4 regions of the Thalassolituus sp. genome follow, and region 2 is predicted to be linked to each of the others. Evidence: predicted binding sites of a transcription regulator. Region 2 holds the regulator's gene; each other region holds the start of a gene.
What was found. Region 2 encodes sigma-54, which starts transcription at its own class of promoters, with help from an activator protein. Its sites were predicted from a motif close to TGGCACNNNNNTTGCTNT; they were not measured.
Positions count from the first base shown of each region.

Region 1: a site for sigma-54 is predicted at 4,189-4,206, ahead of AC5E51_RS05020 (CmpA/NrtA family ABC transporter substrate-binding protein). Genes of this name have one in related genera too.
Region 3: a site for sigma-54 is predicted at 4,471-4,488, ahead of atzF (allophanate hydrolase). Genes of this name have one in related genera too.
Region 4: a site for sigma-54 is predicted at 4,834-4,851, ahead of nirB (nitrite reductase large subunit NirB). Genes of this name have one in related genera too.

Region 1 is NZ_CFHJLR010000005.1:21,712-29,052, forward strand. Features, by position in the region: gene AC5E51_RS05005 (acetyl-CoA hydrolase/transferase C-terminal domain-containing protein) at 1-994, opposite strand, end outside; gene AC5E51_RS05010 (YgiQ family radical SAM protein) at 1,036-3,249, opposite strand; gene AC5E51_RS05015 (hydrolase) at 3,428-3,964, opposite strand; gene AC5E51_RS05020 (CmpA/NrtA family ABC transporter substrate-binding protein) at 4,403-5,722, shown strand; gene AC5E51_RS05025 (ABC transporter permease) at 5,823-6,827, shown strand; gene AC5E51_RS05030 (ABC transporter ATP-binding protein) at 6,855-7,341, shown strand, end outside.
Region 2 is NZ_CFHJLR010000015.1:34,155-41,495, reverse strand. Features, by position in the region: gene AC5E51_RS11630 (HPr family phosphocarrier protein) at 1-223, opposite strand, end outside; gene rapZ (RNase adapter RapZ) at 236-1,111, opposite strand; gene ptsN (PTS IIA-like nitrogen regulatory protein PtsN) at 1,129-1,587, opposite strand; gene hpf (ribosome hibernation-promoting factor, HPF/YfiA family) at 1,591-1,893, opposite strand; gene AC5E51_RS11610 (RNA polymerase factor sigma-54) at 1,958-3,517, opposite strand; gene lptB (LPS export ABC transporter ATP-binding protein) at 3,662-4,387, opposite strand; gene lptA (lipopolysaccharide transport periplasmic protein LptA) at 4,384-4,962, opposite strand; gene lptC (LPS export ABC transporter periplasmic protein LptC) at 4,946-5,497, opposite strand; gene AC5E51_RS11590 (KpsF/GutQ family sugar-phosphate isomerase) at 5,497-6,474, opposite strand; gene AC5E51_RS11585 (calcium/sodium antiporter) at 6,471-7,341, opposite strand, start outside.
Region 3 is NZ_CFHJLR010000008.1:66,041-73,381, forward strand. Features, by position in the region: gene argE (acetylornithine deacetylase) at 1-252, opposite strand, end outside; gene AC5E51_RS07730 (CYTH domain-containing protein) at 313-1,329, shown strand; gene tfpB (type IV pilus assembly ATPase TfpB) at 1,333-3,108, shown strand; gene AC5E51_RS07740 (3'-5' exonuclease) at 3,206-3,697, shown strand; gene AC5E51_RS07745 (GNAT family N-acetyltransferase) at 3,729-4,289, shown strand; gene atzF (allophanate hydrolase) at 4,527-6,362, shown strand; gene AC5E51_RS07755 (GntR family transcriptional regulator) at 6,372-7,052, shown strand; gene urtA (urea ABC transporter substrate-binding protein) at 7,321-7,341, shown strand, end outside.
Region 4 is NZ_CFHJLR010000005.1:33,909-41,249, forward strand. Features, by position in the region: gene AC5E51_RS05050 (bifunctional protein-serine/threonine kinase/phosphatase) at 1-195, opposite strand, end outside; gene AC5E51_RS05055 (NarK family nitrate/nitrite MFS transporter) at 253-1,719, opposite strand; gene nirD (nitrite reductase small subunit NirD) at 1,769-2,101, opposite strand; gene nirB (nitrite reductase large subunit NirB) at 2,163-4,727, opposite strand; gene AC5E51_RS05070 (nitrate reductase) at 5,356-7,341, shown strand, end outside.

The DNA of each region.
Region 1 (7,341 bases), on a different contig from region 2:
GGTCATCAACCACGCGCCGCTTCATAATGCCTTGCTCGACGAGCACCCTGAACCCTTCGTTCACCATTTCGCTACAACCGTATACTCCGGTTTCGAAAGGCTCGTATCCCCCGTACTCCCGCACCAGATCAGACGCCAGAACATCCGGGTTCAGCGCGTTAATAATCTTACGATAAAGTGCATTGTCCGTATGTCGGAGGACCAGTGCGTAGCAAAGGGCATCGGCTAATGCCCCAATCCCCACCTGTAGGGTACCTCCGTCTTTTACCAGTAATGACGCATAAAAGCCTATGGCAAAATCACTGTCACTGACCGGCTGACGAGGCAAAGCAAACAACTGGTCATTGGTACTTGTAACATTGACGATAGCGTCGAAAAACTGAGAAGGCATGACGGCCTTGCCACCGACCCACGGAAGGTTGTGATCAACTTCACCGACACAGAAAGGTCGGGGTTGCCCTGCCTGCTGTATTCGATCAAGCACGTCCTGTGTCAAATCTGTATTCGACGAGAGCGAATATTCTCCACTGTCGTTAGCTGATACTCGCTGAAAAACAACGTTTATCCCTTTGGTCGATAAAGCATCCGCCACTTCTGTGTAATTAAGGCTGTTGTAATTCTGTTGCCCTTGCGCGGATTTCACATAGCTGCCGGGCTGAGTGTAAAACTCCTCAACGTGAATGTTCCCAGGCAACTTACCGGCCTTCATATCGTCAGCGTACTTCAGCCGCGGGAAATCCTTGCCATACAACCTTTCGACAAAGGGAGTCAGAAATCGGGATTCAAGATCGGAGGCAGGCTCAGGAGGGTTAAGAGAAAGTGCGGTGAAAATAGTCAGTGATAAATCACTGCGATCTTTCACCGTATCGTACAGCGCGTTGATTAAACGGTTGGGTTTGCCTAGCCCCAGAATAGTAGCCAGGCGAATGTCCGGCCCGCAGGTCTCAATAACCTGCGCGACCATATCGTCGTAAGAAGTAAACTGCTGTGTCATATCGTCCATATCCAGGTTGGACGTCAGCAAGCCACCAGAGTTCAGCGGCGCTTACGTGGGCCAGCCTTCTTTGCAGTACCGGGTTTTGTTGAACTCGTTGGTGATCCACCTTTGCGTTTCGCAGCACTCGCCTTTGGTTTGAAACCCGGGCGTTGATGACGCTTGGAAGGTACTTCATCCTCTGCCGGAATCAATGCATTCGGGCCGCTACCAATAAGATCGGTACGCCCGATGCGTTTCAGCTCCTCACGCAAGGCAGGCCAGCCTCTTGAATCGTGATAACGAAGGAAAGCCTTTTGCAGACGACGCTCCTCAAGCTTACGAGGTATATGCATCTTCTTCGATTTGTAGCTCATCCGGTGCAACGGATCACGCTCGGAATGATACATGGCGGTTGCCAGTGCCATTGGTGACGGATAGAAAGTCTGTACCTGATCGACCCGGAACTTGTTGCGTTTCAGCCACAGCGCCAGATTCATCATGTCTTTGGTTTCAGTACCCGGATGCGCCGCAATAAAGTAAGGAATCAGGTACTGCTCTTTACCCGCCTCTTTCGAGAATTTATCGAACATGCGCTTAAAGGCATCGTATGTTCCCATGCCCGGCTTCATCATTTTGTTAAGCACGTTCATCTCTGTGTGCTCAGGCGCGATCTTCAGATAGCCACCAACGTGGTGCGTCACCAGTTCACGAACGTACTCGGGATCTTTGACTGCCAGGTCATAACGAAGGCCAGAGGCAATCGCTACTCGCTTGATTCCCGGCAGTGCACGGGCGGCACGGTAAAGCTGAGTCGTTGCACTATGGTCGGTTTTCAGGTTTTTGCAGATACCCGGGAAAACACAGCTCAGACGACGACAGTTTTTAAGAATTTCAGGGCTCTTACAGTTCAGGTGGTACATATTTGCGGTCGGGCCGCCGAGATCCGAAATAGTGCCGGTAAAGCCCGGGACCTTATCGCGGATTTCTTCAATCTCATTGATCACCGATTCCTGAGAGCGGCTCTGAATAATCCGCCCCTCGTGCTCGGTAATTGAGCAGAAGGTACAGCCACCGAAACAACCCCGCATGATATTGACCGAAAAACGGATCATTTCGTAAGCCGGAATTTTCGCATCACCATACGAAGGGTGAGGAACCCGCTGATATTGGAAGCCGAACACGCTGTCCATCTCGTCGGTTTCGAGGGGGATCGGTGGCGGATTGACCCAGATTTCACGGGTGCCATGTTTCTGTACCAGCGGTCGTGCGTTATAGGGGTTCGACTCCTGATGAAGCACCCGTGATGCATGCGCATACAGCGCGCTGTCGTTGCGGACTTTCTCGAACGATGGCAGACGAATGACCGTTGTTTCAGGATCAAGATCGGCCTTTCGATGCAGTGGCATAGGCACAATCTTAACCGGCATCACATCATTGTCTTCTGCGCTGCCTTCCTGTTCTTCCCCGTCTCCGTTGGTACTACAGGACATGGTCTCTGTATCTTTCATCTCATAGGGATTCGGTATCTCGTCGATACGCCCTGGCCAGTCGATTCGTGTGGAGTCGACTTCTGCCCAGCCTTCCGGAGTTGCTTCACGGACGATGGTCGTACCCCGGAGATCGGTCAGATCTTTGACTTCCCGCCCCTGAGCTAACGCATGCGTCAGGTCGACAATCGCGCGTTCTGCATTGCCATATAAAAGGATGTCCGCACCAGAATCAATCAACACCGAGCGACGAACCTGATCAGTCCAGTAGTCGTATTGAGCAATTCGGCGCAGCGATGCCTCAATGCCACCAATCACGATGGGGACATCTTTATAGGCCTCCCGGCATTTCTGCGAATAGACGATCACCGCGCGATCTGGTCGCTTACCCGGCTCGCCATGCGGTGTGTAGGCATCGTCTGAGCGAACTTTCAGGTCGGCTGTGTAGCGGTTAATCATGGAGTCCATGTTTCCCGCGGTGATGCCGAAATAGAAATTCGGCTTACCTAACCTGGTGAAGTCTTCGGGGTTGTTCCAGTCAGGCTGAGCAATGATGCCGACACGAAACCCCTGAGATTCCAGCATCCGCCCCATGACCGCCATACCAAAACTGGGGTGATCAACGTACGCGTCCCCGGTTACCAGGATAACGTCACATGAATCCCAGCCAAGCTGATCCATCTCTTCCCTGGACATAGGCAGAAACGGCGCGGTGCCAAAGCACTCTGCCCAGTATGGATAGTTGGAGAACAAGTGCTTGTTCGTCTGGCTGGAAGGCTGATTCATGGATAACCGCAAAGACCGAGGAGTATGGTCAGCTATTGTCTCAAAATCAGAGCCCAGAGCCAATGTGCACACCGGCTTTATGGCTTGTATGGTTGGTGCTTTCTCACACCTGACATGTAATAAACTGTGAAGCGCTGGCTGAGCGAGGTGTCTGGCCTCGCCCATATTACGGTAGAGATTACTTAATCTGATCCAATACGGCTTTAAACTCCGGTACCTTGCAACTGCCCACCAGCTCGAACAGGCACATTTCGACGCTGGTTGGGCGAGCACCGGCATCCAGCATACGATCAATTCCCAGCTGACGGTTTGCGGGTGTTCGCGAGGAAACGCAGTCAGTAACGACCTCAACTTTACGCCCAAGCTCAATCAGATCCCGTACGGTCTGATACACGCAAATATGCGATTCGATGCCCGCGACCAGCCAGGTATGGACATCACTCGCTTCAATAGCATCGACGAAACGCGGTTCACCACAGGCACTGAAGGTGTACTTGGAGATGGGTTCTCCAGAAAGAAGCTCCGTTAACTCAGATGATGTCTCGCCCAGCTTTTCCGGGTTCTGCTCAAGCCAGATAATCGGCAGGTCAATCGCCTTTATGCCGGAAATCAGTGTTCTCAGAGAGGCGTGCATTGCCTCGGAATCGTGCATCAATCGGGCTAACTTACCCTGAACATCCACAATGATCAGGCCGGTGCGCTTGCGGTTGAGCATAAAAATTCCTTATTTCACAAATGGTTATAGTGATTACGATACGAGCTGCACCAGAGTATCACCAAACATCAGCGCTCCGCACCAAAACAAGCCGAAGGTAATCGCAGATATCTAATAATAATTCTCAACCTCATATTTAAAACTGACAACCATATAATCCTTACCTCTCTGAAACCTGCATGAAACAAGGCTTCTCTGGAATTATTTCAATTTAATAAATTAATTGGCACGGTGCTTGTATTAAGCATTTCAGAACTTCAATGGCGAAGTTCGCAATTTTCAAATCAAGATTTACAAAGCAAAGGCGCTTTCGACTCCTGCTAATAGCAGTGCTGTCGTAGCGCCTTTTTTTGTTGCTTTAAAAAGGGGAAGGAAATGCGAGGAATCAAAACTCTGCGCCGCACGTTTGTGAAAAGCGCACTGGTATTGGCCGCAGGCATGGCAACCATGTCAGCGCCTCTGGTATCCGCTGAGGAATGGGCAGAAAAAGAAGAACTGAAGTTCGGTTTTATCAAGCTGACCGACATGGCTCCTCTGGCTGTAGCCTATGAAAAAGGCTACTTCGAAGAAGAAGGTCTGTACGTCACCCTCGAAGCACAGGCTAACTGGAAAGTCCTGCTCGACCGCGTAATCGATGGTCAGCTCGACGGTGCCCACATGCTTGCTGGTCAGCCCCTGGGCGCAACCATTGGCTTCGGTACGCAGGCACACATCATCACTGCGTTCAGCATGGACCTCAACGGCAATGGCATCACGGTATCAAACGATATCTGGAGCCAGATGAAAGAGCACATCCCGCACGAAGATGGCAAGCCAGTTCACCCGATTAAAGCAGATGCACTTAAGCCAGTCGTTGAGAAATATAAAGCCGACGGTAAGCCATTCAACATGGGCATGGTATTCCCGGTTTCAACACACAACTATGAACTGCGTTACTGGTTGGCTGCGGGCGGTATTCACCCGGGTTACTACGCACCGCATAAAGGTGATACCTCGGGTCAGATTGATGCTGATGCGCTGCTTTCTGTAACTCCACCACCGCAAATGCCTGCAACGATGGAAGCCGGCACCATTTACGGTTACTGCGTGGGTGAACCATGGAACCAGCAAGCCGTATTTAAAGGTATTGGTGTACCCGTTATTACCGACTACGAAATCTGGAAAAACAATCCAGAAAAAGTATTTGGTGTGAGCAAAGAATGGGCAGACAAATACCCAATCACTCATAAGAAAGTGGTTAAGGCGATGATTCGTGCAGCAGCCTGGCTGGATGCTGACAACAACGCGAACCGTCCTGAAGCAGTAAAAATTCTGTCTAAGTCTCAGTACGTAGGCGCTGACTATGACGTTATTGCTAACTCAATGACAGGCACCTTCGAATACGAGAAAGGCGATAAGCGCGAAGTGCCAGACTTCAACGTGTTCTTCCGTTACAACGCAACCTACCCATACTACTCGGATGCCATCTGGTACCTCACTCAAATGCGTCGCTGGGGGCAGATTTCTGAAGAAAAATCAGATGACTGGTTCATGGAAACAGCGAAGAAAGTTTATCGCCCAGACATCTACGCTTCTGCAGCCAAAGAGCTGATCAAAGAAGGCAAGCTTGATGCGAAAGACTTCCCGGATTTCGCAACAGAAACCGGCTTCAAACCCGCTCAGAAAGGCTTCATCGACAATATCGTATACGACGGTAGCAAGCCTAATGAGTACCTCAAGAAGTTCGAAATCGGCCTGAAAGGCGCCGAGAAAATCTGATCTGAATATCCGGTCTGATGCAACAAAGTGGGTGAGGCTTTCCTCACCCACCCATTAAAAAGGGTCAACGGACTCAATGGTCCGGACCGAAGGAGTTTTTATGACTACTGCGCTGTCGAACATTGCCTGGATTTCACCCTTTGTAAGCATTGCGAAAGGTGAAGATGTTTCTGGAAATATCCAGACGATTATTAAAACTATCGGTCTGCCACTGGCCGGCCTACTGGTTTTTCTGATGATCTGGCAAGCCGCCGCCAGTAATATCAATACATCTCTGGGGCAATTCCCCGGACCAGGTGACGTTGTTACCCAGACCAAAGGTCTGCTCTCTGAACACTTCACTGAACGTGAAAAAGCCGAAGCGTTTTACGAGCGTCAGGAAAAACGTAACGCTGCCCGCGTTAAACAAGACCCAACGTACGTTCCGAAAATCCGGGACTACACAGGTAAGCCAACCTACATCGATCAGATTGGAACCAGCCTGGTAACCGTATTAAGTGGTTTTGTTCTTGCCTCACTGATTGCTATCCCATTTGGTATCGTTATTGGACTGAGTGCTAACCTTTACAGCGCATTCAATCCTGTTATCCAGATTTTTAAGCCAGTATCACCTTTAGCCTGGCTCCCTATCGTCACTATGGTGGTATCTGCTCTCTATGTATCAGACGATCCGATGGTGCCGAAATCATTCGTGACTTCCATGATCACAGTCATGCTGTGCTGCCTGTGGCCAACGGTAATTAATACCGCAGTGGGTGTCGCATCTATTCCTAAAGATCTCGTGAATGTGTCACAGGTCTTGCGCCTGAGCTATATGGAACACGTTCGTAAGATCGTACTTCCTTCATCTATCCCAATGGTATTTACCGGTCTGCGTCTTTCTCTGGGTATTGCCTGGATGGTACTGATCGCGGCGGAAATGCTTGCGCAGAACCCAGGTCTTGGAAAATTCGTCTGGGACGAATTCCAGAACGGCTCTTCTGACTCCTTAGGCCGGATTATGGTCGCCGTTATCACCATTGGTTTGATTGGCTTCTTACTTGACCGCGTCATGCTGATGATTCAGCGCAAAGTGTCGTGGGATAAGTCAGCAGCTACACGATAAGTACACAAAGGACAGAGGAGTTTCATTATGAACCCATTACTCGAACTATCAGATGTTGGTATCGAATTTCCAACACCGAAAGGTCCTTTCTGTGCGCTTCAGAATGTGAACCTGAAAATTAAGAAAGGCGAATTCATTTCGCTGATTGGTCACTCTGGCTGCGGTAAGTCTACGGTACTGAATATCGTGGCTGGTCTGTATCAGGCGACTCAGGGCGGCGTCGTTCTGAGCGGAAAAGAAGTGAATGAACCAGGCCCTGAGCGTGCTGTTGTCTTCCAGAACCACTCTCTCCTGCCTTGGCTCACCGCCTATCAGAACGTCGAACTGGCAGTAAAGCGCGTATTTAAAGGCCAGAAATCCAAAGCAGAAATGCGCGAATGGATTGAACACAATCTCGAGTTGGTTCACATGAGCCACGCCATGCACAAACGCCCCGATGAAATCTCCGGTGGTATGAAACAGCGCGTTGGTATTGCCCGTGCACTATCGATGGAGCCGCAGGTTCTGTTAATGG
Region 2 (7,341 bases):
CGACGGCAGCTCCTTCGTCACTGCCTTCCGCAGTCAGAATCAGTTCAGTGCCTTTGCTGGCAGCCAGCATCATGACGGACATAATGCTTTTGCAGTCGACCATACGCCCGTCCTGGCCAATCTTAAGCTGGCTGGAGAATGCTGACGCAGTAGATACCAGTTTGGCCGCTGCGCGGGCATGCAGGCCGAGTTTATTTATTATAAGAACGTTTTTCTGGATCATACGGTGTCCGGATTATGGAGTAGGCAGGTTCGCTGCTCGTGCGAGTTCACGATGACGCACCTGGACGTTCGGGTATTTCATTCGGTATTCGGTGGCGAGTTGCTCAGCCAGATAAACGGATCTGTGCTGACCGCCGGTGCAACCAATGGCGATCGTCATATAGCTGCGGTTAGCTTCGATCAGACGGTCAGTCCATTGCCCCAGAAAGTCGCTGATCGATTTTCGCATTTCACCGACGACGTCATAGCTGTTCAGGAATAATTGTACTTCGCTGTCGAGGCCTGTGAGCTTGCGCAGGTCTTCACTCCAGTACGGATTGGGCAGATGGCGCACATCGAACACGTAGTCTGCGTCGGTGGGGATACCATGCTTAAATCCGAACGATTCAAATAATATCGACATTTCACCGTTGGGGCGGTCTGCAACCCGCAGGCGAATCATGCTGCGCAACTCGTGAACTGACATGTGCGTTGTATCTAATGTCAGATCCGCCATGTTGGCGAGCGGATCAAGGAGGTCTTTCTCCTGATCGATGGCTTCTGCAAGTGACAGCTCGTGGGTTGTCAGCGGGTGCTTGCGTCGTGTCGCACTGAATCGCTGTAGCAGAACTTTTTCAGAGGCGTCGAGATAAACCACATCAAGCTGATAGTGATCATTAGGCAGGTCGAGCAGTAGCTTCTCTATCGGCTCTTCTGTGGCCGAGAGATTGCGAGCATCAATACTGACCGCAACCCGGGTCAGCTTGTCATTGGCGTCAGCCTGACTGGCAAGGGCAGGCAGTAGCCCGATGGGCAGGTTGTCGATGCAATAGAATCCAAGATCTTCGAGCACGTGCAGCGCACTCGACTTCCCCGATCCTGATCTTCCGCTGATGACTACCAGGCGCATATTCGACTCCGTGATTACTACCGCTCTGCGATCGCTCGCTGGAAAAGACGTTTGGCGTCTGGCGCGTTGCGCAAAGCTTCGCGATATTCCGCCTGATTAAAGTTACTGGCGAGTGTCGCCAGTATCTGAAGGTGTTCGTCGGTTGCTTCCTCGGGGACTAACAAAGCAAATACGAGGTCGACCGGATTACCATCGATAGAATCATAGTCTATCGGGGTATTTAATCTCAGAAGAACGCCCAGCGCTTTCTGGCACTGCAACAACCGGCAGTGCGGGATGGCAATACCTTCTCCTATCCCTGTGCTTCCCATGCGCTCGCGTGCTAACAGGCGTTCGTAGATATCGTCTGCGGAGGCATCGCCGATTTCTTCAGCAACCAGAGATGAAAGTTGTTCTAACAGTTTTTTCTTACTGGAAACGGTCACGTCAATGACGGACCGTTCCGGTGTGAGGATATCCTCAATACTCAAAGACATGCTTCAGCCTTGACCGTGTTGGCGCGCGACCTGCTTCTCTTTGTGCTTAAGAACCTGACGGTCCAGTTTGTCGACCATCTGATCAATGGCGGTGTACATGTCTTCGTTTTCTGCTTTCGCGTGCAGGTCGTGACCTGTGATGTGTATCGTCCCTTCGGCCGTCTGGCGATCTTTAACGACGGTCAACGTGATCTGACCTGTGGTGATGCTGTCGCTATGGCGCGTAAGCTTCGACATTTTATCTTCAACGTGCGCCTGCATCGCTTCCGTTACTTCTACATGATGACCACTGATATTGATTTGCATGCCAAGTCTCCTGTGTCGCTGGCGGTAGGTGAATCAGAATCTGTTCACATTGATATAACAGACTCTAAATCAACTGCTTACGTTCATTCGATGGTGGTATCAGCATAGCCTCGCGGTATTTCGCTACCGTGCGCCGTGCCACTTTGATGCCCTTTTCACCGAGCATCGTTGCTATCTTGTTGTCACTGAGTGGCTTACGCGTGTTTTCGTCCGCGATCAGTTTCTTGATCATCGCCCGGATAGCCGTCGATGAACACTCTCCGCCGCTGTCGGTGCTGACGTGGCTGGAGAAAAAGTATTTAAGCTCAAAAATCCCACGTGGGGTATGCATGTATTTCTGGGTGGTTACCCGAGAGATCGTCGACTCATGCATACCTACGGCTTCGGCGATGTCATGGAGCACAAGTGGCTTCATGCCTTCATCACCTTCTTCAAAGAAGTCTATCTGGAATTCAACAATTTTGGTTGCGACTTTGAGCAGAGTGTCATTGCGACTTTGCAGACTTTTAATAAACCAGCGTGCTTCCTGCAGGTGATCTTTGAGGAAGGTATTGTCAGCACTGCTGTCTGAGCGGCGAATCAGTGATGCGTAGTCGGCATTCACCCGCAGCTTGGGCGCAATCTCTGGATTCAGCTCAACACGCCACTCGTCTCTGATCTGGCGGACGATGACGTCTGGAATAACGTACTCGGATTCTTCTGAGGCAATGCCTGCACCCGGCTTCGGGTTAAGCTCTTTGATCAGTCGCATGACTGACTTGAGGTCATCTTCCTTCAATTTTGTGCGGCGCATCAGTGACTGATAGTCGCGACTACCGAGCAGGTCAATGTGATCACGTATGATCAGCTGCGCTTCGGTGAGCCAGGGGGTGCCCTGAGGCAGTTGATGCAGTTGCAGAAGCAGGCATTCGCGGAGGTCGCGGCAGAAAACACCCGCCGGATCAAATTGTTGCAGGCGATGAAGAACTGCCATCACTTCTTCTTCTTCGATTTCGAGTGACGGGTCCATCGCTTCAATGACGTCTTCAACTGTCGTGTGAAGGTAGCCATCATCGTCTACACCATCAATCAGCATGGTCGCAACTTCGCGGTCAGCATCTGACATTGGGGTCAGGTTTAGCTGCCAGAGCAGGTGATCCTGCAGATTGTCGCTGGTGGCGTAGCGGGAATCGTAGTCAAAGTCTTCGTCTACCGGCCCGGAGCTTGATGCGACTCCGGCGCTGACCTGATAGGTATCTTCCCACTGGCTATCTACAGGCAGGTCATCGGGCAGTTTCTCGCTCGACCATTGCTCATCGAGAGATTCCTGGCCGCTCTGATCGTCGTAGGAATTGTCATCGTAGGAATTGTCGTAATCCTGATTGTCAGAGCTGCTCTCACGGTCTTCGCGGCTGTCTCTGTCGTTGTTATCGGAATCAGAACTGCGGGAATCGTTGTCGGACTCGTTGCCTGAGTCGCTGTTGTCATCAAACTCTTCGCTTTCCAGCATTGGGTTGGAATCCAGCGCTTCCTGAATTTCCTGCTGAAGGTCCAGCGTTGAAAGCTGGAGGAGGCGGATGGCCTGTTGCAGCTGAGGCGTCATCGTCAGCTGCTGGCCCATCTTAATCTGAAGGGATGTCTTCATATAACTCGGTAATTACGACCTGAAAATCGAACCATCTTTTTGTTTGATGCACCTAGCATTATAGGCAAAGTCCTTGTGTATGGAACCTATTTTGCTTACCAGAGTAAATAGATAACTCTACAGTACGTGACATCGGTCAGAGTTTCAAAGACGGAAATCGTCCCCAAGGTAGACTTCGCGCACCTGCTCATTGGCAAGCACATCTTCAGCCGTGCCTTCGGCGATAATGTGGCCACCACCAACGATAAAAGCCTTTTCGCAAATAGCGAGGGTCTCACGCACGTTGTGGTCGGTAATCAGTACGCCGATGCCCCGCGCCTTGAGCTGACGGATAATATCCATGATGTCCGAGACTGAGATCGGGTCTACACCAGCAAAGGGTTCGTCGAGCAGAATGAACGAGGGCTCTGCAGCCAGCGCTCTGGCAATTTCGACACGACGACGCTCACCGCCGGATAGCGCCATGCCGGCGCTTTCGCGGATGTGTTGAATATGAAATTCGTTCAGTAGCTGCTCGAGCTGTTCAGTTCGCTGCTGGCGATTGAGATCTTTACGGGTCTCAAGAATGGCCATGATGTTATCTGCAACACTGAGCTTGCGGAAAATCGACGCTTCCTGCGGCAGGTAACCGATGCCTTTGCGGGCACGGCCGTGCATTGGCAGGTGGCTGATGTCTTCGTCGTCGATCATGATGCGACCACGATCGGCTTGCACCAGGTTAACAATCATATAGAAACAGGTCGTTTTGCCGGCGCCATTAGGGCCCAATAAACCAACGATCTGGCCGCTTTCAACGCGGATAGATACGTCTTTAACGACTTCGCGGCCGCCGTAACTTTTGGCCAGATGTTCTGCCTTCAGTGTTTTCATTCTGTCGCTGCTTCCGGAGATTCTGTCGTGTCAGACTCTGAGTCAGATTCGGACTCAGGTTTTGGCGGCTGGATAACGACTTTGATCCGGCCGGAGTCTTCATCTGTGCTGTCGGTCGACGACTCGGCGGTGGTGCCATCAGCACGCACGGTCTCTGTTGCCATGTCGTAGGTGATGCGTTCGCCGCTGAAAATATTGCCTTCCTGTTCCAGTTCAGCATCGCCAGTAATAATGATGCGGCGCTCGCTGGTGTAGTAATCGATGCGGTTGCCGAGGGCTGTGGTGAGCGGTTTACCGACCTCAATCTGCTGTTGGTAACGGGCACGGTCGCCTTCTGCGACGGCTTTTTCGAGGGTGTCGCCGTTGCGCAGAATCATCAGGCGGTCGGCTTCTATTTTCAGCGTGCCTTGGGTAAGAATGACATTGCCCTCGTACACAACTGTACCTGCGCGGCGGTCGATCTCTGCAGAATCTGACAGGATCGTCATTTCTTTCTGCCAGTCATCCGGCAATGCGACTGTGTAGCTTGCGATCACTGACAGCGACATCACGGCCAGTTTATTGAACAGGTTCATAAGTCGTACGGACTCCTGTTTTCAGTTCGAGGCGCTGACGTGTGGCGTCAAACATCATTCCGGTGCCAGTCATGCGGCTGTTTTCACCCGTCATGGTAACCAGCTCATCAGTCTCTGCGATCTTGTCATCAATATGATAGGTCAGCCTTGAGGTTTCAAGGCGCATCGGGTCACTGCTGTCGAGCGGCCTGATTAATATGTTGCCTGATAATTTCAGTGCCTGTTCGTTGCCGCGCATAACACCTTCGTCAGCGGTCAGTACCCAGTCGTCTTTTGAACTGACCAGAAGACGTGGCTCACTGAATACGGTGAGGTCGCCCTCGGGAAAGTGCTCTGATTTTGCGGCGTAAAAAGTATCGGCCAGTGAGCCGTCTTTTTCGTAGCGGCGACTGAACAGTACTTCGCCATAATAATCCGGCTCGCGAACGACCTGTTCGGTCGTTTGCCCGGTAATATCGCGGGTGTAGCGATCTACTGCCAGAAAGGCAACGCCGAAAAATGCGGTGACTAATAGCAGTAGATAGCGCTTACGCATCAGATGACGCCTGCTCGCAGAAGGTCGTGCATGTTAATAACACCGACGGTGCGGCCTTCGTCCTGCACGACGAGCGCGTTGATCTTGCCGTCTTCCATGATTTTCAGGGCTTCTGCTGCGAGCATGCCCGGTGAGGTCGTTTTACATTCAACCGTCATCACATCTTTGATGGTGGCATTACGGATATCGACACCATGGTCGATGGCACGACGAAGGTCACCATCGGTGAAGATACCGGCGAGCTTGCCGTCCGGGTCTGCGACTGTGGTCATGCCCAGCCCTTTTGAGGTGGCGATCAGCAGCGCTTCAGGCAGTGAGGTTTCCGGAGAGACAACTGGAATCTGCTCGCCACTGTGCATGATGTTTTCTACTTTCAACAGCAGACGACGACCGAGGCTACCGCCCGGGTGAGAAAATGCGAAGTCTTCGGCAGTGAACCCTTTTGCTTCCAGTAGGGCAATCGCCAGCGCATCGCCCATCACGAGTGCACACGTCGTCGAGGACGTCGGCGCCAGATCAAGAGGGCAGGCTTCCTGATCGACACCCGCATAAAGGTGGCTGTCTGCCGCTTTCGCCAGTGTGGATTCTTTATTCCCTGTCATGCTGATCAGCTGCGTACCCTGACGCTTCAGCAGTGGCAGCAGGCTGGTCACTTCGCTGGTTTCACCAGAGTTGGATAATGCAATGACAACGTCGGCAGCGGTGATCATCCCCATGTCACCGTGGCTGGCTTCGCCCGGGTGAACGAAAAAAGCAGGAGTGCCGGTACTGGCCAGTGTCGCTGCCATCTTGTTGCCAACGTGACCAGACTTGCCCATGCCGGTTACTACAACTCGACCACGGCACTGAATAATCAACTGGCAGGCGCGGGTGAAATTCTCATCCAGATGGTTGCTCAGTAGGCCAACCGCTTCCTGTTCGAGTTTTACCGTGCGGCGTGCGGAGTCAATAAAGTTAAAAGTCGTTGATTCAGTCATGCTTGATTTGCCAGAAATAAGGTGAACATGTAGCCGAGGTAGCCGGCAGTAAGAATGATGCCTGGGATACGTCCCAGCGTCCCTCTGCGATAACAGATAATAAAGAACAGCAGCAGGGCAAAGGTAACGCCAGCCATCACTATGTAGTCACGGTAAAGTGCCATTGGTTCAACGGCGGTGACCGCCAGTATCCCCGGGATCGGCATCACCGCGAGCAGGTTGAAAATATTTGAGCCAATGACATTACCGATAGCAATGTCATGGTGGCCTTTTAAAGCACTGGCGACGGACGCTGCAAGCTCGGGCAGGCTGGTGCCGATCGCAACGATAGTCAGACCAATCACAAGGTCAGACACACCAAAGGCCGTTGCGATACCGGTCGCACCCCAGACCAGAGCTTTCGAACTGGCCATCAGAGTGATCAGACCAACGATCAGCCAGAACACTGCTTTGCTGGTGGGTGTGCTTTCAATTTCGGCCGCTTCGTCTTCGTCGATCACAGATTCGCCGCTATCCGACGACTGCTGGAACATCAGGAAGAGAGCGAAGATCAGGGCTGCGATCAGGATCAGGGCGTCGACCAGATTCAGCTCAAGGTCGATCAGAACGACACCTGCGAGCAGGGTGATCATCATCAGCAGAGGGAGTTCTTTCTTGAGCAGGCCCTTCTGTAATGGGATCGGCGCGACAAGCGCGGTAATACCGAGTACCAGGGCGATGTTGGTGATGTTCGAGCCAATGGCGTTACCGATCGCCAGGTTGCCGGCGCCGTCGATCGAGGCCATGGCGGAGACAAACATCTCCGGTGCGGACGTGCCGATAGAGACAATGGTCAGACCAACCAGCATCTGAGACATGCCAAGGTGG
Region 3 (7,341 bases), on a different contig from region 2:
GCAGGGCACAGTATCGGTATGGCCACTCAGTACCAGGCCGCCCGGCCCGCGGCCGTAGGTGGCCAGCAGGTTGAATTTCCCCGGATGGCCTTCAATCGGCATAATAGAAACTTCGAAACCGAGATCCCGGCACCAACCTGCCAGCAGGTTAATCACACCTTCATTACTTTGATCGTATTCGGGTAATACAGAGCTGATACTGTTCTCAGCGATCAGGGCCGAGAGCTTTTCGAGCGTGGAGGGCAGCGGCATGATGGCCTTATCCTTGATGATCTTAAACTGCAAAATACAGCGACATAAAACAATAGCGCGATGGCAAAAGAAATTGAACTGAAACTCAGGCTCCAGCCTGAAGATATCCCGGCGCTGGTCAGCTGGCTTGATAACGAAGCGACAGCAACGGGCCAGAAAACTCTGAATAACGATTATTTCGATACGCCTGAGCTGGCGCTGTCTGCCGCGCATTCAGCATTAAGAATACGCTCGACGAACTCGGGATTTGAACAGACTTTCAAGGCCCGCAGTCAGTCCAGCAGTGGTGTTCAGGTTCGTCACGAATGGAATTGGCCTTTGCCTGAAAGGCAGCTTGATCCATCGTTGCTGGCGTTACCAGAGGTACAGGCGTGCTGGCCAGAATCGGCAGCGAGGGATCGTCTTACGACGGTGTTCAGTACTGACTTTGAACGTCGCAGCTGGCTATACACAGCTGCGGATGGCTCGGAGATTGAAGTGGTAATCGATCAGGGCAGTATTCTTGCCAACGGTCAGTCGGAACCTCTGTGTGAGTTGGAGCTTGAGTTGGTTTCAGGTGATGCCGCTGCAATGTGGCCTTTATCAGAAGCGCTGCATGACGTGGCGCCCATGTGGTTGAGTGATATTTCCAAAGCCGAGCGTGGCTACCGCCTGGCTGGAGTCGGGTCTGCATCGTTTCACGGCGCAACAATTGATGCAGAGGGCGCCGGTTTGCCTGAGCAGGCGTTTGATCTGCAGCGGGCGCTTGAGTATTACCTTTGGAGTGATGGCGACTTACAGGCCATCTGGCAGTCAGGCTACCCCATTGCGCGGCTTATGAGCAAAGAGAGTGTACTTTGGCAATTGCTCGACAAGAGTCTCTCTATGAAGTCAGAGCATCTGCTGAAGGATAAAGCAGCAGCGAAGGCATTAACGTGTGCGGTTCAGCAAGTGGCTGGAATGTGCACTGAGTCGCAGCTAGGCCGAGAAAGTATCCGTGATCGCTGGGACGAGGCTCGCAGCCAGGTAGGTGATGTGATTGAATGCAGTGAGACATCTTCGTTATCAGCTTCTTTGAAACAGTTACTAAAGGATTAATGCATGCAGGCGACGCCAGACCGGGTACTCAATCTGTCGACACTGGTGAGTGATCTACACCGCGATGGCCTGCTCACCGAAGATGATCACCAATTGGCCCTGACGATTCGCAGAGGGGCGGATGACGCTACTCTGCATCCTCTGACCCTGATCGCCCGCCAGCGTTACAAAGACGCCCGCGTAGACGGCAAAGTGCTGACTGAGCACGCATTGATTGAATGGTTGGGTGAGCGTGAGTCGATGGATGTGATCAATATTGATCCACTTGAGATTAACGTATCTGCGGTAACTGAGGTGATGTCATACGCCTTTTCAGAGCGGCACAAAATCCTCGCGGTGAAAGTCAGTACTGATGAGGTGGTGGTGGCCTGTACCGATCCGGATTCATCAAGCTGGGTCGGTGACCTGGAACACGTGACCCGTCGCAATGTGAAACGGGTGTTAGCTTCGCCATCTGATATCAGTCGCTACCGGGTTGAGTTTTATCAGTTAGCAAATTCGGTCTCTAAGGCGCGCAAAGATCATTCTGGTATCAGCTCGGTGCAGAACCTGGAGTCGATGCTGGAGCTGGGCAAAGCGAAAGCGCCTGACGCCAACGATGAACATATCGTCAATATCGTGGACTGGTTGCTGCAGTACGCCTTTGACCAGCGCGCCAGTGATATTCACCTTGAACCGCGTCGCGAAACAACGCACGTGCGTTTCCGTATTGATGGTGTTCTTCATAATGTCTACGAGTTACCAGCCGCAGTAGGTATGGCCGTGATTGCGCGGGTTAAGTCACTGGGGCGTATGAATATTGCTGAGAAGCGTAAACCTCAGGACAGCCGCCTGAAGACTAAAACGCCCGAGGGTGATGAAGTCGAGCTGCGTCTGTCGACCTTGCCCACTGCTTTCGGCGAAAAAATGGTGATGCGTGTCTTTGACCCACAGGTGCTGATGCGCAGTTTCTCTGAAATGGGATTCTCGCGTGAAGATCGCCGTCGCTGGTCTGAAATGACTGACAATAATCACGGCATTATCTTCGTTACCGGGCCGACAGGCTCAGGTAAAACGACCACCTTGTATTCGACACTGCGCCAGCTGGCGACCAGTGAAGTGAATGTATCGACCATTGAAGACCCGATTGAAATGGTTGAGCCCGCGTTTAACCAGATGCAGGTCAACCCAACGATTGACCTGACCTTTGCGTCAGGGGTTCGCGCTCTGCTGCGTCAGGACCCGGACATTATTATGGTGGGTGAGGTGCGCGACCTTGAGACGGCCGAGATCGCTGTGCAGGCTGCGCTTACCGGACACCTTGTTCTGTCGACACTTCACACCAATGATGCGCCTTCGGCCTTTACCCGCTTACAGGAACTGGGACTGCCTGCTTACCTGATTCGCTCCAGTGTGATCGGTGTTATGGCCCAGCGTCTGGTGCGTACTTTGTGCCCACACTGCAAAGAGAAGCAGCCTGTCGACGAAAAGGTCTGGAAACAGCTGACTGCCCCTTGGCTGATGAAAACGCCAGAACACATCTATACTGCAAAAGGCTGTCTGGAATGCCGCGGGACAGGTTACCTCGGGCGAATGGGGATTTACGAAGTGATGCCCTTGTCTGAGTCGCTGGAGCCGCATATTAATGAAACAACGGATTACCAGAAGCTACGCCAGGCAGCGATGAAAGAAGGGATGCACAGTCTGCGCCTGAGTGGTGCTCATAAGGTCGCCGCAGGTATGACAACCATTGCAGAGGTCATGCGGGTCGCCCCAGCGAGCAGAGCGCTGTCTCAGTAGGTGACAGCCGTAAAGGCAGTAAAATAGTCACATTGAATAATCCGGCCTGAGCGTCCAGAATGCCGGCCTGAAATTAACGAGAATATGGCAGTTATTTGTGAGTAGTTCCCTTCCACCCATCATTGACGTCGAAGCCTCTGGATTTGGCCGGGGGAGTTTCCCCATCGAAATCGGCTTTGCTCTCGAAGACCGGGAAGTGCACAGCTATCTCATCAAGCCTGTCAGCCACTGGACGCACTGGTCAGAAGAGGCCGAAGCGATCCACGGCATCAGCCGCGACAAACTTGAGCAGGAAGGTCTGAGCATTCGTGATGTCGCCCTGCTGCTCAATGAGCACCTGTTCAATAAAACTCTCTACTCTGATGCATGGAGCTTTGACAGCTCATGGATTGGCCGCCTGTTCGAAGAAGCTGAGCTGGTCCAACGCTTTCGCATCGAAACCATCAACAAGCTACTGACCATGGAAGAAATGGAGCGCTGGGCAGACACTAAAAGCACACTCTGGAATGAGTTAGATGTCGACCGGCACCGTGCTGCCAATGATGTGAAAGTCCTTCAGGAAACCTTCAAGCGGGTAACGGGCAACTAAGGTGGGCCTGAGAGTCGAGTGCCTTTACGGCGTGGAAATAAGCCCGGTTCTTGAGGAACTTGCCGACCTGCGGATTCGGATATTCCGCGATTTTCCATACCTCTACGACGGCTCGGAAGATTACGAGCGTGCTTACCTCGCCACCTACACCAAGTGCCCTGACAGTATTGTGGTGCTTTGCTGGGAAGGCGACCATCTGGTTGGAGCATCGACCGGTCTACCCTTAGCGGCGGAAGTCGATGAGTTCAGAGCTCCGTTCCTGAAAGCGGGAATCAATGACAAGGCGTTATTCTACTGTGCTGAGTCTGTACTCCTGCCTGAGTATCGGGGTAAGGGAGTGTATCGACAGTTTTTTGATGCTCGGGAGAAGCATGCACGTGCCCTTGGGTTATCCGCCTGTGTCTTTTGCTCCGTGGTACGGCCCGATGATCATCCTTTACGCCCAGAGAACTACCAGTCACTTGATCCGATCTGGAAGCATATGGGCTATCAGCCTATGGCGGGTATTCGCACGTCTTTTGCCTGGAAAGACGTCGATGCATCGGGCGAGTCGACCAAACCTATGCAGTTCTATCTGAAAAACCTCTTCTGAAATCTGTGTTGCTCTTTAGTACGAGTTGGTGCAAATTGGTGCAATGCAGCTACATCGAGCTTTCTTCTAAAGCGCCATCCGTACTTTGTCTGACTTTCTGTTTGTGAGTTAGATGCTCTTATCTCGATAAACCCGTTAAAAATCATAATGTTATAGATTCCCCTGTCTTGCCTGACGAATCTGGCACAAGTGTCGCTACGAATCTTGTATACAAGTATGAATTCAATGGCGGTTGGCATGACAGAAGTAACGACAGGAATTGGCTGGAATCTGAACGATTGGGCCCGGGCATATAGGAATGGCGCTGATGTAGGTGAGCTTTTACTGGCCACCCGGAAAGCGATTGCTGCAGACGAGCTGGATACGAATGGATTGCCCCGCAATGGTAGCGCCTGGATTGCGCTAGCCAGCGAGGAACAGCTTACTAAACAAATAAGTTACCTCGAAAACCTGAAAGCTGCAGCGGACGATGAGGGCAGAAACCTTCCCCTTTTCGGTGTGCCGTTTGCCGTGAAAGATAATATTGATGCTGCGGACTTTCTCACCACGGCGGCGTGCCCTGAATATGCCTACGAGCCGGATGATGATGCTTTTGTTGTTCAGCTTCTGCGTAAGGCAGGTGCCATCGTTATGGGGAAAACCAATCTCGATCAGTTCGCAACCGGACTGGTTGGTACTCGCTCGCCATACGGTGCAGTGAACAACGTGTTTAATCCTGAGTATATTTCTGGCGGCTCAAGTTCTGGTTCTGCGACTGCGGTTGCAAAGGGCCAGGTGGCCTTTTCGCTCGGTACCGATACCGCTGGCTCTGGCCGGGTGCCTGCGGGCTTTAATCATATCGTCGGTTTAAAGGCGACTGTAGGCGCTATCAGTGCTTCGGGCGTTGTTCCAGCATGCCGAAGTCTTGATTGCGTTTCTGTCTTTGCGCTCAATAGCCGCGATGCCGAGCGCATTTATGAAATTGCTGCGCAATTCGATCCAGCAGATGGCTACGCCCGCTCACGTACTATGGTGCGTAATGAACGTATCCAGACATTGGGTATCCCTGCAGATGCACCATGGTTTGGAGATGACATACAAAAAGCGGCGTATGAAAAAGCCTGTGAGCAGGCTGTTGATGCAGGCTTCGATTTAAAAACAATCGACTTTACGCCCTTGTTTGAGCTGGCCAGCCTTTTATATCAGGGCCCATGGGTGGCCGAACGCTATGCGGCTGTCGGCGAGTTTCTGAAACGGGATTTACCGGGTATTAATCCGGTCGTAAAAAACATCATTGCTGGTGGCGTTAACGGTACGGCAGTGGATGCATTCAAAGCAGAGTATCGCCGCAAAGATCTGGTGCGCCAGATACAGAGTATTTTTAAAACAGTGGATGCGTTATTTGTTCCCACTGCTCCTCGATTTCCGACGATGGCAGACGTTGATGCCGCCCCGGTTGAGGTCAACAGTCAGTTAGGCACTTACACAAACTTCGTCAATCTGGCCGACTTATGTGCCTTGTCGTTGCCTGCGCATATGCGTACCGATGGTTTACCGTTTGGAGTTACTGTTATTGCACCTGGATGGCACGAGCTGGCTCTGACCAACTTTGCTGGCCAGTGGCAGTCACACCTTTGCTTAGCCGAAGCGCCTGTGATGCTGGGCAAAAAAGAAGATACTTCTGTAGTCGTTGCCGTTGTGGGTGCCCATCTGACCGGGATGCCTCTGAACCATCAGCTGACTAGTCGTCACGCGACCTTGTTGGAACAGACACTCACCGCCAACAAGTATCAGCTCTATGCTCTCGCAAATACAGTACCTCCGAAGCCCGGTCTGGTGCGCCTTAACGAAGAGGATCTGAAGAGCGGCGAGGTTACAGGGAATCAATTAATCGTCGAGCTGTGGCGTTTAGATCAGGCGGCCTTTGGTTCTTTCGTTGAAGAAATTCCGCAGCCGCTTGGTATTGGAACTCTTGAGCTGGAAGACGGCCGTCTGGTGAAAGGCTTTATCTGCGAACCAGAGGCGGTGGCGAGCGCAACGGACATTAGTCATCTCGGCGGCTGGCGGGCCTATATCTCATCACTGAACGCATAAGGTCATGTTGTGAACCTTGCCGAGAAAGTATATCGACAGCTGAAAGAAGATATCTTCGACTTCAGAATGCTACCCGGAGATCGCTTCAGTGAAAGTGAAGTTGCAGAGCGTATGCAGGCCTCCCGGACACCTGTCAGGGAAGCGCTGTATCGCCTGGAGCGCGATGGGTATGTGCAGGTGTACTTCCGTAATGGTTGGCAGGTCAGGCCTTTTGACTTTCGGTATTTCGAAGAGCTCTACGATGTCCGCATTCTGCTGGAGTGTGAAGTGGTTCGCCGCCTGTGTATGGAACCAGACCGGGCGGAACGCTTAGCGGGACTGGTCACCATCTGGTGCTGCAAGCCCTCACAGAGGCAGGTTGATCCTGTTGATGTAGCGTTTCTGGATGAGGAATTTCACTTCGGACTATTGGAGTGTGGCCAGAACAAGCAAATGGAAGCCATTCATAAAGGCGTATGTGAGCGTCTGAGGATCGTAAGGCGCCTCGACTTTTATGAGCCTAGGCGTATACAGGCAACATACGATGAGCACAGTAGTATTCTCAGTGCGATTCTTTCGGCAGACAGCTCTCGTGCAACGCGAGATCTTACTAAACACATCGAGGTCAGTCGCAATACTGTTCGCGAAATAACAGTTCACAGAATTCAGGAAGCGCGACAACGATACTCCACCGACTTATCAAGGAAATAGATACGCACGCTTTCAAGGCAAAAAAAACAACTCGCTGAGCACTATTGGTGCGAATTATCTCCTCAAGACCGGAAATGCTCCTCTGGGGGGCACTCTTTGCCAGAAATTGCCGAAAAATAAGGCATGAAAACTGGTACGGCGATTGCTCTAACTAGATCGGTTTTATAGTTGCCCGCTCTTACACACCCCCAAGAGAAGAGTCGAGGCCGGACATAATCCTGACCATAAAAAGGAAATAATTATGAAAAAAGTAAGTCTCAAAACTCTGATGAAAGCGTCACAGATTGTT
Region 4 (7,341 bases), on a different contig from region 2:
GGTGGTGCTTGCCTGTTGGGCGTTATCGCTACAACTCACGCCGTCTGCAATACAACAGGCAATTCCTTTATAACGGGCACTGTTTGTCGACGGCTGCCAGGCTGCGAAAGCATCCTGATTTTCTGGTTTGTTCCCAGCAGAGCTAAAACCTCCAAATGTCACTTCGAGGTTACGTTCGTTGCCTGGCGGCGTCATTTTCTTTCTCCCATAAAAAAAGTGGCCGGAGCCACTTTTTTACCGAACCGAGACCCATCAGTTTACACTGATCATCTCAACCGATCCGTCTTCACGGACTTCAGCAATGTGACCTTTCGGTTCTTCCATGAACAGAAGAGTAATAAAGCCTACTACGGCGGTCGCCGCGATTACCATAAAGAAGACAGAATAATCGACGAACGACAGCACTGTCAGATAAGTAACAGCACCCACGTTGCCGTAGGCTCCAGTCATACCCGCAATCTGACCAGTCAGACGACGCTTGATCAGAGGCACTGCAGCGAATACTGCACCCTCACCTGACTGAACAAAGAACGAACACGCCATCGCAGCAACAACTGCGAGCCAGAGTGGCCAGCTGCTATCAACCAGAGACATTATAAAATAACCCACAGCCAGACCCGCTGTCAGAATCAACAAGGTCGACTTACGTCCGAACTTATCAGACAACCAGCCGCCGCCCGGACGGGACATAAGATTCATGAAGGCGTAAGCCGACGCAACCATACCGGCCATAACAGGGTCCAGGGTGAAAGTTTCAGCAAAGAAAAGTGGCAGCATAGAAACAACCGCCAGTTCAGAACCGAAGGTTGCGAAGTAGAGTACGTTCAGAACAGCTACCTGCTTAAACTTGTACTGGTGCATTTCCGGAACCGGCTTTTCAAAAATTTCTTTGTTCACCTTCCAAACCTGGCTTACCTCGTAGATGAACAGCAGAGCCAGACCGACATAACAGAAGACCGCCGTGGTTTCTGTCAGAAGACCAACACCGTTCGGAGACAGCTTCCACGTCAACAGCGCCAGCGCTGCGTACATAGGAATCTTCATGAACAGCAGGAAGAAGAAATCGCCTTTGCTGGTCACTTCCATCGCACCAATATTTTTCGGCTTAAAGTAAGTCGATCCTTTCGGCGTATCAGAGACATTCATGTAGTACACGACACTGAACAGCAGGCTCATCGCCCCCGTTACAGCGATGGCATAACGCCAGCCGTCTTCACCACCGAACCACAAAGCAACCGCAGGCAATGTGAAAGCTGCTGCTGCGGAACCGAAGTTCCCCCAACCGCCGTAAATGCCCTCGGCTGTGCCCAGTTCATTTGCAGGAAACCATTCGCTCACCATACGAATGCCGATCACAAAGCCAGCACCGATGAAGCCCAACATAAAACGGGCTACAGCGGCTTGCACAAAGCTATCGGCAAACGCGAACATAAAGCAGGGAATTGAACACACTGCCAGCAGAGATGAATATACAACCCGGGGCCCAAACCGGTCAGTAAGCATTCCTATGACGACACGGGCAGGAATCGTTAACGCAACATTGAGAATCAGCAGCGTCTTAATTTCTGACGGTGCCAGCCCCAGGCTATCTGCAATAGCCATTAACAATGGCGCGTGGTTAAACCAGACGACAAAGGTAATAAAAAATGCAATCCAGCTCAGGTGCAAGACTTTCATCTTCCCTGTGAACGAGAAGATATTAAATTTTTCAGAGGTCATAAATGGCCTTAGTAACGATATATAGCAATCCGATTAGCGAGAAAGCCGCTTACGCGGCTGAACTCACCTGTACAATCCCGTTCTCAATGCGCACTGGGAAGTGCTCCAGCTTCACAGCATCATCTTCCAGGCACTCGCCACTAGTAAGATCAAAGTGCTGCTTATAAAGCGGAGACGCTACCACAGGACGCTCACCTATCGAGCCCAGAATTCCGCGCGACAGTACGTTCGCCTTTCCGAACGGATCGTAGTTACTGATTGCGTATACCGTCTCGCCATCACCAAAGCGAAATATCGCTACTTGTTTTCCTTCTACCAGCGCACATACGCCAGTATCGGGAACCAGATCTTCAAGAGAACAAATATTTGTCCAGTCAGTCATCATTTTTCTCCTGCATGCAGCCGTTGCTGCATGCTTTAATTCTATTAAGGTCTGCCAGAGATCAGTGCTTCTCTGCCGTTAACTCAACCAGTTCGATACGCTCGTTATCAGTCGCCGGGCGCCGCTGTCCGCGTTCACGCACATAGAGAAGGTTGTTGTCTTCTTCAGCAGCATTAATAAAGTGACTGAAGCGCTTGAGCTTCTCTGGGGATTCAACCGTAGTTTTCCACTCACACTGGTAAGTACCCACAACACGAGTCATGTCATTTTCAAGCTCACCACAGATATCCAGCTTGTCATCGATAACGACTTCACGCAGATAGTCGAGACCACCTTCAAGGTTTTCCAGCCATACAGATGTACGCTGCAGGCGATCTGCTGTACGTACATAGAACATCAATACGCGGTCGATATATTTGATCAGGGTTTCATCGTCCAGATCTGTCGCAAACAGATCAGCATGACGAGGTCGCATACCACCATTACCGCAGACATACAGATTCCAACCGCTTTCAGTCGCAATGACACCAATGTCTTTTGATTGGGCTTCGGCACACTCGCGTGTACAACCAGAAACACCGAACTTAATTTTGTGTGGTGCGCGCAGTCCTTTGTAGCGATGCTCAAGAGCGACAGCCATGGAGACAGAATCGAGCACACCGTAACGGCACCAGGTGCTTCCTACACAGGATTTCACGGTACGAAGTGCTTTACCGTAGGCATGCCCGGTTTCAAGGCCAGCGGCAATCAGCTTCTCCCAGATTTTCGGCAACTCGTGGAGTTGTGCACCAAATAAATCGATACGCTGCCCACCAGTAATTTTGGTATAGAGATCAAACTCTTTAGCGATCTCACCAATGGCAATCAGTTTATCAGGGGTAATCTCACCCCCCGGTACGCGCGGTACGACAGAGTAAGTACCGTCTTTTTGCATATTGCCGAGGAAAATATCGTTGGTGTCCTGCAGCGGCATCAGATCATCTTTCAGAACATACTCGTTCTTGTACGAAGCCAGAATAGAACCAATGGTCGGCTTACAGATCTCACAACCGTGTCCTTTGCCGTGCCCCTGCAATACATCCTTAAAGCTGGCGTAGCCTTTCACTCGAATAATGTCTGCCAGCTCAGCACGGGTGTAGGCAAAGTGTTCGCACAGATCATTATTGACCTCTACACCCAGAGCTTCCAGCTCGGCATCCATTACCTGCTTGGTCAGGGCAGCACAACCACCGCAACCCGAGGTCGCTTTGGTCGCACCTTTAATGTCTCCCATGGTGCAGCAGCCACCTTGTACCGCAGCAGCAATGTCACCCTTTGATACGTCGTAGCATGAACAGATCTGAGCCGTGTCGGGTAATGCAGTTACCCCCAGGCCTGCAGGCGCTTCGTCACCCAGTGCTGGCAGAATAAGTGCAGCTGGATTACCCGGGATATCCATATCGTTAAGCATGAGTTGCAGCAAAGTACCGTAGGATTCAGTTTCACCCACCAGCACGGCGCCAAGCAGTTTTTTACCGTCGGCAGAAACAATAAGTCGCTTGTAGACTTCTTCGATGTCGTCACTGAATACAAACGACTGAGAACCCGCCGTATGGCCATGCGCATCACCTATCGATGCGACATCCACGCCCAGCAGCTTAAGCTTGGTGCTCATATCAGCACCCTTAAAAGCAAGTTCCGGGGTTTTCAGATTTACCAGGGTGTCTGTGATGTGAGCCGCTGTGACTTTTGCCATCTGGTAGCCCGGTGCGACCAGACCGAAAATTTTACTGTCCCAGAGCGCACATTCGCCAATTGCATAGATGTCTTCTTCTGAGGTCTGACAATAATCGTTAATGACAATACCGCCGCGTTCGCCGACGTCGATGCCGAACTGTCGCGCAAGTTCATCCTGAGGGCGAATACCTGCAGAGAACAGAATCATATCTGTTTCAAGGTGTGAGCCGTCGGCAAAGTTCATGCGATAGCGGCATTCTTCGCCGGCGACAATTTCTTTGGTGTTTTTTTCAGTGTGTACTGACACACCCAGAGATTCGATTTTATGTCGCAGCAGATTACCGCCGCCTTCATCGAGCTGCACGGCCATTAAGCGCGGAGCAAATTCAACAACGTGGGTATCAAGGCCGGCTTCTTTAAGTGCATTTGCTGCCTCAAGGCCAAGCAGACCGCCACCAACAACAACACCCGTTTTGGATACTTCAGCGGACGCAGAAATTGCTTCAAGATCTTCAATCGTACGATAAACAAGGCAGTGATCCTGATCCTTACCCGGAATCGGTGGAACAAATGGATAGGAACCCGTTGCCAGCACCAGTTTGTCGTATCCTTCTATACGCCCGGTTGAGGTCGTAATGGTTTTGTTGTCGGCGTCAATTTCGACAACTTTCTCATTCTTTAAATAGGTAATACCGGAATCGTCGTATTCAGATTCTGTGGTGAGTGCCAGGTCAGCGGCGGTCGCCCCTGAAAAGTATTTGCTCAGCTGTACGCGGTCGTACGCAAGGCGAGGTTCTTCGGAAAAGGTGATTAATTCGAATTCTGAGGCTTTCTCAGATTCGGCCATAGTGGCGAGGAAGTTGTGGCCAACCATACCGTTACCAACAACTATGATGCGCTTCTTACTCATGGCGATGACTCTCTCTTATTCAGACATTCTTCTTGTCTCCTTAAATAAGTGCATCGTTGCTCTACTTACCCGCTACGCCGTTGCAGCAAACAGTATCGAATAGGCTTTAGCAATATGAGTGCCAAAGCGGTATCCAGAACCGCCAGATGCAATGGCAGGCCGTCGCGTCTGGTTTTCAGCCTGCCTGTCGGTGGGCTGGGAGTATCAGAACCACAGAGAAAAAGTGATCAGACTCCACTTTTCGCACCAGAAGAGTGCTCATTACAGTTTTATTGCACCCCAAAAAGGCAAATAAGATACAAGGTCACCAGTGACTTACCGAATCAACTTCTGAAAACGGGCCGGCCGATTCTGCTCACATATCACCAGGCTCAGTTGCCACGGGCGTTGAGGCGGGTCTGAGTATGAATAAATGACTAGCATCTCAGAGTTGGCACTCTTTTTGTTTACTCATTACTAAGACCTTGTGCATTGGCAGGGAGCCAGATTCAGCGGTCCAGACACCAACGTTGGTGTCGTCGTTTTGTGTTGTGTTTATGAGCATTGGCGCTCGCGGGTAACTCCGCGGGCGTTTTTTTTTGCTCACGAAAAGGCTTGAGAGTAGCAAGCCAACTATGTGGATAGCCCTATGAGTCATAAAAAGCTACAGGTTCAGACAACATGTCCATACTGCGGAGTAGGATGTGGTGTGGATATTTCTGTCGACGAGAAGGATATTGCGCCTGTCGCTGGAATGAAGTCGCACCCAGCAAATTTCGGGCGTCTATGCGTTAAGGGATCTGCGCTGCACGATACTCTGGATCAAACCGACCGTTTGCTACACCCGACAATGAATGGCCAGGCAGCTGATTGGGATACCGCACTGAACCTGGTCGCCGATAAGATCCGCCAGGTAGTCTCTACCCATGGCCCGGAAGCGGTTGCGTTCTACGGGTCAGGCCAGCTTCTCACAGAAGATTATTACGTCGCCAACAAGTTGATGAAGGGCTTTATAGGCAGTGCGAATATGGATACCAATTCGCGTCTGTGTATGGCGTCGGCTGTTGCTTCTTACAAACGGTCTATTGGCAGTGATACCGTACCGGGCTGCTACGAAGACCTGGAACAGGCTGACCTTCTGGTGATCACCGGAAGCAATGCCGCCTGGGCCCACCCTATTCTGTTCCAACGTATGGCTGCGGCAAAGAAAGCTCGCCCGGATATGAAGGTTGTTGTGATCGACCCTCGTAAAACAGCAACCTGTGACATTGCAGACCTGCATCTGCCAATAAAGCCGGGTTCCGATACTTCGCTATTTAATGCGCTGCTGACCTACTTACACCAACAGAACGCACTGGACACACACTTTATTGAGCAGTGTTCTGAAAACATCAGCGCAGCACTTGATGCCGCATCACAAGCAGCCGCTGATTTTTCTTCACTCGCTGATATTACTGATGTCAGCCAGCAGGACCTGGAAACCTTCTTCGCCTGGTTTCGCGATACGCCGAAAACGGTGACCTTTTATTCTCAAGGGGTGAACCAGAGCGTCGATGGAACTGATAAAGCAAACAGCATTATCAACCTTCACCTCGCCACCGGTCGTATTGGTAAGCCGGGTGCCTGCCCGTTCTCAATTACAGGGCAGCCGAATGCAATGGGTGGGCGGGAAGTCGGAGGTCTGGCCAACCAGCTGGCTGCGCATATGGACTTCTCCCCCGCCGATAGAGACCGCGTACGTCGTTTCTGGCAGTCACCTCGTATTGCAGAAAAGCCGGGCTTAAAAGCGGTCGATCTGTTCAACGAAGTCAAAAGCGGCAAAATAAAGTTCCTGTGGATTATGTCCACCAACCCGCTGGTCAGTATGCCTGATGCTGATGATGTTAAAGAAGCCATGAAACACTGTGAGCTGGTTGTCGTCTCAGATTGCATGGCAAACACCGATACAACCGCGGCTGCTCATGTACTGCTGCCCGCTGCCAGCTGGGGTGAAAAGAACGGTACTGTCACAAACTCTGAGCGCCGTATATCGCGTCAGAGAGGCTTCCTCCCTGCTCCAGGCGAAGCACGCCCTGACTGGTGGATAATTACTCAGGTTGCGCGTCGACTGGGTTTCGAGAAAGAATTTCCGTACGAGCATCCGGCCGATATTTTTGACGAGCACGCGCGGCTTTCCATGTTTGAGAACAAAGGCACGCGGGACTTTGATCTCAGCGGCCTGACCAATTTAAGCCGCGAACAATACGATGCACTCGCTCCGATTCAATGGCCGGTTAATGATAACTACCCTTCTGGCCGTGCACGTTTTTACGACGATGGATATTTCTATACTGAATCAGGAAAAGCGAAATTCATTCCTGTCATTGCAGTGCCGCCCGCGGCATCAGAAACAGGTCTGAGCATGAATACGGGGCGAGTACGTGACCACTGGCATACCATGACCAGAACCGCGAAAGCGCCTGTTCTGGCCCGACACATTGCTGAACCTTATGCGGACTTTCACCCTGAAGATGCGATGCGTCTCGGCATCAGGGACAACAAGCTGGTCAGACTCTGGAGTAACCTCGGAGAGATTATCGTACGCGCTCATGTCCGCAGTGATATGGCGCAGCGTAAGGGCGAAGTTTTTGTTCCC